3 regions of the Rhodococcus sp. RS1C4 genome follow, and region 2 is predicted to be linked to each of the others. Evidence: predicted binding sites of a transcription regulator. Region 2 holds the regulator's gene; each other region holds the start of a gene.
What was found. The regulator LexA, encoded in region 2, represses DNA repair genes until DNA is damaged. The targets are predictions, from matches to a motif close to CGAACANNTGTTCG.
Positions count from the first base shown of each region.

Region 1 (4,069 bases), on a different contig from region 2:
CTCCGGCCCACCATTCGGAGCGAGCGCGTACGCGGTGTCGAATACCTGAAAGGAACTGATCAGACCGGTGACCAGAACGAAGAACATCGTCGGACGCAGGAGCGGGAGGCTGATGTACCGGAAACGATGCCACCGCCCCGCGCCGTCGATTCTGCTGGCATCGACAACGTCACTGGGTATTGCACGGAGGCCGGCTGCGAAGAACAGCGACACGTATCCGATGTTGGTCCATACGCTGACCACCACGATCGCCGGAAGAACCAACGAGGGTGTTGCGAGCCATTCGATACGTTGTCCGACAATTGCATTGAGCAATCCGTCGGTCGGGGCGAAAATCCACTTCCACACAATGCCGAGCGCGAGAGGTGCGGCCACCCACGGCAACAACAGCACCACCCGGAACACAGCCGATCCCGGTACGCGCCGTTCGAGGAACATGCCGAGTCCGAGACCCAACACGGTCTGCAGAGGCAGCGCGGCGGCCACGAAGAGTGTCGTGACGATCAGTGAATGCAGAAAACGGCCGTCCGTCAGCACAGCTCGGAAGTTGTCCAATCCGATGAACTCGGCCGGACCTATGAGATCCCACTTCTGAAAGCTCAGCCATACGACTGTCACGATGGGCACCGCAAGGAAGACCGAGATGCCGATCAGACTGGGCAGAAGAAATGCGTACCCGGACAGAATCTCTCGACGACGACGCGTCGACCGAACTACCCCAGGCAACGTGATTCCCCCGTCGAGTCGCGAACGTATGACTGCTGAAGGCTACCGGCGTGTCCGCCGAGCCGGAATCGATGGAATCAGCGAGAAATCATTGGTTGACAATCGAACCGCGATCTACAGTGTCACCATGACTCCAGTAGTACGACGGCCGGGTCGAGACGAGGCCGAGGCGATCGCTCGGATGCATACCGAGGCCTGGCGCACTACCTACGGAGGATCGGTTCCGGACACCTATCTCGACGAGGGTTCGATCACACGGCGAACTCAGCACTGGCGGACAGTACTCGACCCGAACCAACAAGGCCAGAATGTTGCTGTTGCAGTGGTGGATTCCGACATCGTCGGGATTGCACACTGCGGCCTCGAGGACGGCCGACGAAAACTGTTTGCACTCTACGTTCTGGAAGCGTTCCACGGCGGCGGCGTTGGGCAACTGTTGCTCGACACTGTCCTGACCGACGAACCGACCGAACTCTGGGTCGCCCAAACGAACCGACGTGCCATGAAGTTCTATCGACGCAACGGCTTCGAGCCCGACGGTTCAGCCCAGGACCTCCTTGGGATCGACGGTTACGTCACCATCCGGATGGTGCGCTGAGCACCACCGTGTCGGTGGCATGTGGTAGCGGTACCACTATCGAAAGCTGTTGCACAGCAACAGCAAGACTGTTGCCAGATCCCGAGCGGAGCGGTATATTCGAACATACGTTCCCATTGACCGGGGGTTCACCATATGCCACGCACCGCACCACGCAGCACATTCGCCCGATGCGCAGGACCACAACCACAACCCACCATCGATCCCGTGCTACTGACCCAACTCGCCGACGCAGCACGCGAGGAAAACCGAGCCTGCGCCCGCAAAATCGCACTCGCCGCCCAAATCTGGGAATCCTGCGTGAACCAGACCGTCCAGATCGGCGACTTCATCACCGATGCCGGTAACTACGCCGCCTCGGAAACCGCCGCCACCCTCGGCTGCTCCAAAACCGTCGCCGACACCCTTGCCGAAGTCGGCATGGACCTACGTCTGTGCCTTCCCGCCGTCGCCGCCGCATTCGCCGACGGCGACATCGACTTCGCACGCATCCGCGCCATCTACCGCACCACCGCCAGCCTCAGCGCAGACGCCGCCCACCGCATCGAAACCGAAACCCTCACCGCAGCCCGACGCCTCTCCCCCGGCCCCCTCGCCACCGAAATAAACGCCATCATCACTCGAACCGCACCCGACGAAGCCGCAACCAACCGCAAAGACGTCACCGACAAACTCACCTCACTGCGCTACCGAGACAAAGGCGTCATCGCCACCCTGGAAGCCAACCTCCCCGCAGCCCAAGCCGCCGATTGCTGGCAACTGATCGCCGAAACGGCCGCCACCCTCTGCCCCCGCGACCCACGCACTCGCAGCCAACGCCTCGCCGCAGCATTCGTCGCACTCATCCACCGCGACACCCACCTCACCTGCACCTGCACACCCGACGCCGACAAATCCTGCACCGCCAACCCTCAACTTCCCGACCGCCGTACCCCACTGACCAGTATCACCATCGACATCGACACACTCCTCGGACTCCACGACCTCCCCGCCTACCTCGCAGGCCACGGCATCATCGACCCCGAATACGCCCGAGAACTGGCCGCCAACAGCCACTTCAACGTCATCCTCACCGACGCCACCAACCTCGCCGACCACACAGGCATCACCACTGCCCCGGCACAACCGCGACCGACGCACATCAGTTTCAACCCACTCGGCCGCGGACGACGTCGCAGCGGACTCACACTCCCCACCCCACCCACTCTTCCGAACACAGCGACCGGACGTTCCACCGAAAACTACAGCGGCACCTATCAACTCATCGATGCACTCGAAACCGCCATCGAAACCAACCCCGGACTCGCCGTCGCGCTCTACCCCGACGGCCACGGCGGACTCACCACCCCACCACCCGGCGCACTGACCTACCGACCCGGCGCCTCGCTCGCAGACCTCGTCCGACACCGCGACCGCACCTGCCGCCACCCCGGATGCGACGTCCCCGCAGCCGGCTGCGAGATCGACCACGTCATTGCCTTCGACCACCGCGACCCCACCCGCGGCGGCTGGACCATCCTCACCAACCTCCACTGCCTCTGCAGGTACCACCACTCCCTCAAGACCATGGGCGCCTGGACACCCACCATGCTCGCCGGAGCCGCCGAACACTGGCAATCGAACTCCGGTACCACCGCAGTCACCCTCCCCGGAAACACCTACGGAACAACCGACCTCGCCGCACAATCACTCATCCCCCACATACCCCGCAAACGCAGACCCATCATCACCACCAACAACAACACGGCAAACAACACCCACACCCCAACGACAAATGACACCGACGACCCCGCACCGTTCTGAACGGTGCAGGGGCTCGGACGAATCGGCGTCCATGGACTGTCGGTCAGCCTGTGTATCCGCTCATGTCGTACACGGTGACGCCATCGACGGTAGTGGCGGTGAAGTTCGCTGCGACCCACTCCGCGATGTCGGACGATGTGGACTGCGAGTTACCACCACCGGGCATGCCGCCGCCCATTCCGCCGCCTCGGCCACCGGAAATGTAGTACTTGACTTCGTGATTCGAGACGTAGGAGATGAACTGATCGAGAGTCGGCGCGGGATCACTGCTCCACCCTCCGATAGCGATGACCGCTGTGTCCGTGGCCAACTCGTAGGTCGCGGCTGTCTGCGATCCGTTCACCGCAGCGGACCACTTGGTGTCGGCCGACTCGAGCAGAGCGTTCACCTGATCACTGGAAGCGGAACCTCCACCCATACCGGGGCCACCAGCCATGACACCTGCTTCGTCTCCGGCCACCGGACTGTCCGGGACTTGGCCGGCGGCACCTGCACCGTCACCATCGGTTGTTGCGGCAGCACCGGGCATACCACCCTCTGGGATCCCACCCGAGGGAACCGCGCCGTCAGACATACCGCCACCCGGCATACCTCCACCCGGGGTACCGCCGCCCATGCCGGAGTCCGAGACGGCACCGACGGGACCCGCGGTGGGGATGGATCCGCTGTGGACGGTGGACGAGGTGGCGATGGCATACGACGCACCGCCGCCGAGACCTGCGATCGAGCCGACGAGGGCAGCGATGACGGCGAGTACACGGAACCGACCCGCACCGAGGATCGCGACAGCAGCGACGACGGTTCCGAGCAACAGGATCCACTTCAGAGCGGGCAGCCAGTCAGCGTTGCGGTGCAGCAGAACCCAGGCCCATCCGCCTGCCGCGAGCATCATCGACGCCAGACCGAGACGCGCCCACACGGATTCGCGTGCGATCCACAATG
Region 1 is NZ_NOXZ01000028.1:29,507-33,575, reverse strand. It holds gene CH289_RS13580 (carbohydrate ABC transporter permease) at 1-726, opposite strand, end outside; gene CH289_RS13575 (GNAT family N-acetyltransferase) at 854-1,324, shown strand; gene CH289_RS13570 (HNH endonuclease signature motif containing protein) at 1,532-3,127, shown strand; gene CH289_RS13565 (ArnT family glycosyltransferase) at 3,171-4,069, opposite strand, start outside.
Region 1: the regulator LexA is predicted to act here: its motif matches at 1,425-1,438, upstream of CH289_RS13570 (HNH endonuclease signature motif containing protein).

Region 2 (4,069 bases):
GGACGTGACGATGCAGGGATGGACGTCCTCGACCGCGTGTACGAGGCATACGACAGGATGCTCCGCTCGCTACCGGAGACCAAGCACCACACTTCAGCGGTGCAGGATGTGTTCTGGATGATCGAAGAACTGCGAGTCGGCCTGTTCGCGCAGAGCATCCGCACGGCCTATCCGGTGTCGGAGAAGCGTCTCGTGCGGGCCATGGAGGTCGCGGCACGATCGTGACCCGGCGAGCGTCAGTCGACCGCCGCAGCCTGCCGGTGCGCACGAAGATCGAGGATTTCCTTTTCGAAATCCTCGGCTGAGCTGAACGAGCGGTACACCGACGCAAACCTCAGGTACGCGACCTCGTCGAGGTCACGCAGGGGGCCGAGAATGGCCAGACCGACCTCGTGGCTGGGGATCTCGGCCGATCCCGACGCTCGAACCGCGTCCTCGACCTGCTGCGACAGAAGATTCAACGCATCGTTGTCGACATCGCGGCCCTGGCATGCGCGTCGCACACCCTTGACTACCTTTTCCCGAGAGAAGGGCTCCGTCACCCCACTGCGCTTCACCACCGCCAGCACCGCCGTCTCCACCGTGGTGAACCGACGTCCACATTCCGGGCACGAACGACGACGACGAATAGCCTGGCCCTCGTCTGCTTCCCGCGAATCCACCACGCGCGAGTCGGGGTGCCTGCAGAACGGGCAATGCATGGTTGAGCCTCCGTCGTAGCCGTCACGCACCCCCGAACGGCACACAGGAGGCGCAGGCTTCGAGGATACTCGGAGCGGAACCGAACCGGCTCCGTCCCCTGACAGACGAGGCAGACACAACACAGCGCTACGGACCTACTGTGCTGCTGACGACCGTGCCGTTCGAGACCGTGTCGCCCGATACCGTGTCGCTCTGGACCTGGACCGTGGCAACAGAGGGCGCAGAAACCGATTCGAGCGACGATGCGCGCAGGTTCGCCATTCCGACGAGCGCCAACAGCACCAGTGCGGTCCCCACCACTCCCGCCACCGCGCCGAGCACGGTGATGCGCTGGCTACGATGCGCCTGGTCCGCGCACCCCTCGGCCCGCCGGTCGTGCTGGCCGCCGCGCACCGCGGACGCGCCGACACGACGCCGACGTTGCATCGCCGCACGACGCTGCGACGCAGTCTGACGGGTACTGACAGCACGGCGAGTCTGCTGGTGCTGCTCCGTACGGACGGGCCGCTCGGTGGTGATGCTCATCGGAACCTCCGGTGTCGAACGAGACGTGGATTCGAACGCTATTCGATCAGGCGTTCGATGAACGCTTGTTCGAAAGTTCTATCACGCACCTCCGACAAAGTCAGTAGAAAACGCGACACGGATCGAACAGATGTTTGATCCAACAGCGATTACGGGCTAAGTTCGTGTCAGAAACCACACGTCACATCCATCCCACGCGTTCTGGTCTTCGAGCACGTTCGAGTTCCGGCACACGCACGCATCACGCAGGAGGACGCACGAATGAAAGACGAGACCTCTACTGGGTCGAATGGCACGGGGTCGAATGGCACGGGGTCGAACGGTAAGACTGCTGGGAAGCCCGCTGCGCCGAAAACCGCGGCGACGAAAAGTGCGGCCGGCAAGGCTGCGGCGGGCAAGCCTGCTGCCGTGCCGACGGCGAAGGCGTTCGAGGGCGAGGGAACGGATATCAACGCCGGACTCACCGAGCGTCAGCGCAAGGTGCTCGAGGTGATCCGGGCGTCGGTCACCGAGCGGGGATATCCACCGAGCATCCGCGAGATCGGCGATGCCGTCGGGCTCACGTCCACATCGTCCGTGGCACACCAGCTGCGCACGCTCGAGCGCAAGGGCTTCCTCCGCCGAGACGCCAATCGTCCTCGGGCCGTCGATGTGCGGGGGCTCGACGAGGTGCAAGCGGATCACGCGGCTGCAGTCGCCGACGGTTCTGCTCCGTCCGAGGACCAGCTGCCCACGCCGACTTTCGTACCCGTTCTCGGACGAATCGCCGCGGGTGGACCCATCCTCGCCGAGGAAGCCGTCGAAGACGTGTTCCCGCTCCCCCGCGAACTGGTGGGCCAGGGGTCCCTGTTCCTGCTGAAAGTCGTCGGCGAATCCATGATCGATGCCGCGATCTGCGACGGAGACTGGGTTGTCGTGCGTCAGCAGAGCGTCGCGGACAACGGCGACATCGTCGCGGCCATGATCGAGGGCGAAGCAACCGTCAAGACGTTCAAACGAACCAAGGGTGATGTCTGGTTGATGCCGCACAACCCCTTGTTCGAGCCCATCCCCGGCAACGACGCAGCGATCCTGGGCAAGGTCGTCACCGTGATGCGCAAGCTCTGAACAGCGCTCGTTCCACCACCCGGTACCGACATGGAGCGAACGTGACGTTCGGTCACTTGATGTGACCGAACGTCACGTTCGCTCCGTTCAGGGGGGGTGCGGCGGCGCGCTCTCGGGGTTACGACGGGGTCAGAGGTCCAGTCCTCGGCCGATGATCTCCTTCATGATTTCCGTGGTGCCACCGTAGATGGTCTGCACACGAGAATCCATGTAGGCCTTGGCGATCGGGTATTCCTTCATGTATCCGTAGCCGCCGTGCAGCTGTAGGCATCTGTCGATCAGCTTGACCTGGTTCTCGGTTGTCCACCATTTCGCCATGGCGGCTTCCTGCACGGTGAGCGTGCCGGCGTTGAGGAGTTCGATGAACTTGTCGACCATGATGCGTGTCGCGGTCGTTTCCGTGGCCAGTTCGGCGAGCACGAAGCGGGTGTTCTGGAATTTGCCGATGGACTTGCCGAACGCTTTGCGGTCCCGGCAGTACTGGATGGTCATGTCCAGCGCGGATTCCATGGCTGCGGCTGCGACGACGGCGATCGACAGGCGCTCCTGCGGCAGGTTCTGCATCAGGTAGATGAAGCCCATGCCTTCTTCGCCGAGGAGGTTGGCTGCGGGGACTCGAACGTCGGTGAAGCTGAGCTCGGCGGTGTCCTGGGCTTTCATGCCGATCTTGTCGAGGTTGCGTCCGCGTTCGAAGCCTGGCATGTCGCGTTCGACGACCAGCAGGCTGAAGCCCTGCGCACCCTTCTCCGGGTCGGTACACGCGACGACGATGACGAGGTCGGCGTTGATGCCGTTGGTGATGAAGGTCTTGGATCCGTTCAGGACCCACTCGTCCCCGTCGCGAACTGCGCGGGTCTTGATTCCCTGCAGATCACTGCCGGTACCGGGCTCGGTCATGGCGATCGCGGTGATGAGTTCGCCTGAGCAGAATCCGGGGAGCCAGCGCTGTTTCTGCTCGTCGTTGGTGAGCTCGATCAAGTAGGGCGCGACGACGTCGTTGTGCAGGGTGAACCCGATTCCGCTGTATCCGCCGCGGGTGGTTTCCTCGGTGACGATGGCGTTGTACCGGAAGTCCTTGACCCCGCCGCCGCCGAACTCCTCGGGCGCTGCCGTTCCCAGGAAGCCTTGCTTGCCAGCTTCCACCCAGACGTCACGGTCGACGATGTTCTGCTCTTCCCAGCGCGCATGGTTGGGGGCGACGTGCTGGTCCAGGAACTTGCGGTACGACTCGCGGAAGAGGTCGTGCTCGGGTTCGAACAGGGTGCGGTCCACGGGTTACTCCTTCGAGGGTGACACTTGTCGTGCGTTCCCTCGACACTACGACCGCGCCCGACCTCGGTCGATGACCGAGCCGCGCAGGATCGGTGACCGAACTAGCGGGTAGCGAGCCGGCTGAGTGCGCGCAGAGCCGGATAGCCGACGAGGATGCCCACCGAGCCCCATGCGATGCCGCCGAGGGCGACCGATCCGATGGTCAAGGTCAAATCGCCGATTCCCGCGACCAGTGCGGCCGCGACGACGGTGAGGTTGACCGGGTCGGTGAAGTCGACCTTGTTGTCGGACCAGATCCGGACTCCCAGTAGGCCGATGAGTCCGTAGAGGACGAGCGTGGCGCCGCCGATGACGCCGTCGGGAACCGTGAACACGAGTGCGCCGAACTTCGGGGAGAACGCGAGCACGATTGCCGTGACGGCTGCGACCCAGTACGCGGCTGTGGAGTACACGCGGGTGGCGG
Region 2 is NZ_NOXZ01000047.1:44,712-48,780, forward strand. It holds gene hrpA (ATP-dependent RNA helicase HrpA) at 1-225, shown strand, start outside; gene nrdR (transcriptional regulator NrdR) at 237-701, opposite strand; gene CH289_RS23765 (hypothetical protein) at 829-1,227, opposite strand; gene lexA (transcriptional repressor LexA) at 1,636-2,334, shown strand; gene CH289_RS23775 (acyl-CoA dehydrogenase family protein) at 2,464-3,606, opposite strand; gene CH289_RS23780 (uracil-xanthine permease family protein) at 3,708-4,069, opposite strand, start outside.

Region 3 (4,069 bases), on a different contig from region 2:
GCCACTGATACGGCGCCGTCACCGACGGTGAGCCGACCCCCCGTGGCGACGAGCTTCGAGATCATTGCCTCGGTCAACGCGCCGCTTCCGCCGACGGCGCGACCGGGTGGAAGTGCGTGCATCAGCGCGGCGAAGCCAACCATGGGGGCGGTGCCCGGTTCCGACATCGGCGGGCCGGACTGCGCACCGAACCATGCGAGGGCAGCTTTCAGCCTCTCCGACGAGAACGTGGCGTCGAGCAGCGCGTCGCCGGTCGTGAGGAACTCGCGGGAGAGAGCACTCCCGCCGTCCGGCGCATCGAGTCCCCAGAAGGAGCGCACCAGATTGGCTCCCGTCGGCGCCGCCGAGAACGCTTTCATGGTGCGTGCGCTGCGCGGCCCCCAGGACGCGACGAACGTCCGATACGCTTTCGCATCCGCAGCACCGCACGACCGCGCGATGGAGTCACAGGTGGAGTCGAGGTCGCGACGAAACACAATGGCCTCGTCGTCGGTACCGGGTGCGCCGGGAGCGATCGCCCACGGATCGCAATCGACGTAGGCGAGACCATGGTCGGCCAGACCGAGTTCCTCGACGATGCCGGTATGCCGAACCATGATGTGAGCAGACGAGCCACGGTCGACTCGGTGTCCGGGAAAGCGCTCGGCGGACGACACACCACCACCTGCGATCGTGTCCTTCTCCACGACTTCGACGGACAGGCCGGCGTCGGCCAGGTAACACGCGGAAGTCAAGGCATTGTGGCCTGAGCCCACTACGAGAACATCGATCACGGCACCAGCGTATAGATCGTCACCGATTGGGCGGTTCGTCCGTTTCGAACGGCAGTGCGTGACCGAGAACTGCGAACGGTCGTCGGTCGCCCGCGAAGGTGAAATCGCGGAGTACGTCTCCGAAGCCGAGGCTTCGGTACAGGCGCCATGCGCGGTTGTTCTCGTTCTCCACTTCCGGAGTGGACAGCAGCACGGTGCGCTCGGGGCGGTCGCGAAGGAGTCTGCGTGTCAGGGCACGGCCCAGTCCGTGACCCTGCGCACGCGGGGACACGTGCAGCTCGGTCAGTTCGAAGTAGTCCGAGAGGACCGAGTCGACGTACTCGTCATCGGCGCCGGATCTGCGCAGACCGTCCCTGACCTGCTGGTGCCACCACTGATGCCGAGCACCCCTGTACCCGTACGCGACGGCGACGAGAGGGGAGTCGGGCGTGGGCAGGACTGCACCGACAGCGCACCATCCGGGTCGGAGGACGTGCTCGGACCACATCGGGGCGCGGTGATACTCCGTGCCTTGCGGGTAACCCATTGCCTCGACGTAGATCGCCAGCGCTTCGGGAAGGCGACGACGGAGTTCTCGGGCGGACAGATCGACCAGGTACGGGGTCGGTTCCGCGTCGGTGGCGACTGTTCTCAACCTTTCCTTGACGACTTGTCGGTGGGCACAGCTATATTGAATATGTCGAACGGATGTTCGATGTCGGTGATCCGGCGATGACCCCGAGGGAAGCGGGGCTCGCTGGATCCCTGACCTTAGATCGTCGTCGACGTCCGGTCGTTTCGGAAATTGCGGTCACGAACGGCGAACGAAATCGGGAGGTGTTCGAGTATGGCTACGAAGGTTCTCCGTGGTGATGTGCGTCCGCCGGTGTCGCCGCGTGCTCGTGTACTACTGGGCCGGGCAGATGCCTTGCTGTCGGGTTCCCTCGGCGCCGAGTCGGTCGCCGACCAATTTCTGGACTGCTACATGGCAGCCCTCCGTGGAGCGGCTGCCATCCTGGAAGTCGCGCCCGCGACGCGAGCAAGATCACGCAGCGCATGGGTGCTGCTGGCAAAAGCCGAGCCGGAGCTCGAAGCCTGGGCGGAGTACTTCGCGAGCTACTCATCGTTGCGGGCCGCTCTCCAGGCCGGTGTGTCTCGCTCCATCGACCAGGACGCTGCGGACACGTTCTATCGCGAAGTCGGCCGTTTCCTGCATGTGGTGGAGGATTTCATCGGTGCGGATTCACGTCTCGATCGTGCACTCCTCCCGCCTCGATCGATGTCGGCGTGAAGGCTGACTCTGTTGCGGTCGTGGTGTCGTTCGCCGGAGTTCGGTGCGCCGGAGGAGTCGAGTTGCCGAGTCCGCATGCGACTTGTCAGGGGTCTGCGCAGGGAAACTTCGGACATTCTCAGGAACACATGGACCGAGTAGGTGGTAAGCAGTCGATTCACCTCGTATTATCAATAGCAGGTAGCCGCCAGAGTCAGCTTCCCGTCGTTTCGCACCCGAAATGACTTCTAATATCTGTGCAGGGGGAGGTACCGTGCCACTCTCCGAGCACGAGCAGCGCATGCTCGATCAGATCGAGAGCGCTCTCTACGCCGAGGATCCCAAGTTCGCTTCTCACGTGAGAAGCGGCCGTATGCGTACGGCTTCGAGCAAACGTCGCTTCCAAGCGGCCGCTTTGTTCGTCTTGGGGCTTGTTTTGCTCATCGCCGGGCTGGCGCTGCCGTTCAAGCCCGGTGGTTTCCCGGTGATCAGTCTCGTCGGCTTCGTCTTCATGTTCGGCGCCGGTGTGCTGTTCCTACTCGGTGGGTCTCGTAAGGGCGCTGCTGCGTCACAGGAGGAGTCCGAAGCGACTGGCTCGGGCGGACCCAAGAGTTCGGGGCCGAAACCCAAGTCCGGCCGCAAGAGCGGCGGCGGTTTCACTTCCCGTATGGAAGATCGTTTCCGGAAGCGATTCGAACAGGACTAGTTCTCTCCGTCTCCATGTCGCAGGCGCTGCGCCACTGAGCCGGATGCAGTGAAGCCGGACGCAGTGGAGTCGGATGCAGTGAAGCCGGAAAAGCCATAGATTCAGAGGCAACGGAACACCACAGAAGCGGTGCTCACCCGAATGGGTGGGCACCGCTTTCGTATGTCCCGGTTGTGTATGGCCCGCACCCCGCATGGGGGTGCGATCCGGCCCTGTCGAGGACGAACCAGAACCTCGTCACCCACTTCCCCCCACCGCGTGGGGGAGCGAACTGCGCAATCCCCACTTTCAACCACCACCATCGTCGATGACCGATCCATTGTCGGGTGCGACCTTCTGACCTGGACTTTTGTTCGATTGTCTCGTTCGGGGCTCTGTGTAGGTCGACAATCGTCGATCGGTGCCGATACGCTTCCCCACAATCAACCACCAAGTTGACCTGCGGTAATTGGGGTGCATCCCAAAAATATTCCTCCCGATGGATTGAAAGTGGAGGAAAGTGGGGTAATGTGGTGGCAGCAGCGAGAGCGGGAGGTGTCGAGTGTTCCTCGGTACCTACACGCCCAAGCTCGACGAGAAGGGCCGGCTCACGTTGCCGGCGAAGTTCCGGGATGCGCTGAAGGAGGGTGTGATGGTGAGCAAAGGTCAAGACCACAGCCTTGCGATCTACACCCAGGAGGCGTTCGCGGAAAAGGTAAGAAAGCTCACCGAAGCATCTCGTTCCAATCCGGTTGCCCGCTCGTACATCAGGCAGCTCGGTGCGGGCACGGACGAGCAGAAGCTCGATGGTCAGGGCCGCATCATGCTCAGCTCGGACCACAGGCGTTACGCGAGTCTGGAACGCAATGTCGTCGTGAACGGATCCATCGAGTTCATCGAGATCTGGAACGAAGAAGCCTGGGCTCGCTACTCGTCCGAGGGTGAGCAGAGTTTCTCGGATGCAGTGGATGCGTCCCTGGAAGGAATCTTGTAACCGCAGGAATCTTGTAACCGCAGGAATCTTGTAACCGCAGGAATCTTGTAACCGCCCGGATCAACCGCCGAGTGCCGCGAGGCCTCTGCCCGATCAGAACCCTGACGTTCTTCCCCAACGCCAGGTTTCGAAGATCAGGACCCTGACGTACTTCCCCGACGTCAGGTTCCTATCGGACAGGGACCTCGAGGCATTCGTCCACACCATCGATCGATGCGCGATCTCGACGCACCACCGCGCAGACGCACGAACCGGGAGGAATCATCGTGGAAGGCGAATCGTCAGCCGCCTCTGACAGCGCTCCCGAGGGCGACGAATCCGTCGACCGACCTCAGCCGAAACACATCCCCGTTCGCCTCGAACGCGCG
Region 3 is NZ_NOXZ01000039.1:87,215-91,283, forward strand. It holds gene CH289_RS20900 (phytoene desaturase family protein) at 1-773, opposite strand, end outside; gene CH289_RS20905 (GNAT family N-acetyltransferase) at 793-1,407, opposite strand; gene CH289_RS20910 (SAV_6107 family HEPN domain-containing protein) at 1,600-2,043, shown strand; gene CH289_RS20915 (DUF3040 domain-containing protein) at 2,297-2,728, shown strand; gene mraZ (division/cell wall cluster transcriptional repressor MraZ) at 3,270-3,701, shown strand; gene rsmH (16S rRNA (cytosine(1402)-N(4))-methyltransferase RsmH) at 4,046-4,069, shown strand, end outside.
Region 3: the regulator LexA is predicted to act here: its motif matches at 1,454-1,467, upstream of CH289_RS20910 (SAV_6107 family HEPN domain-containing protein).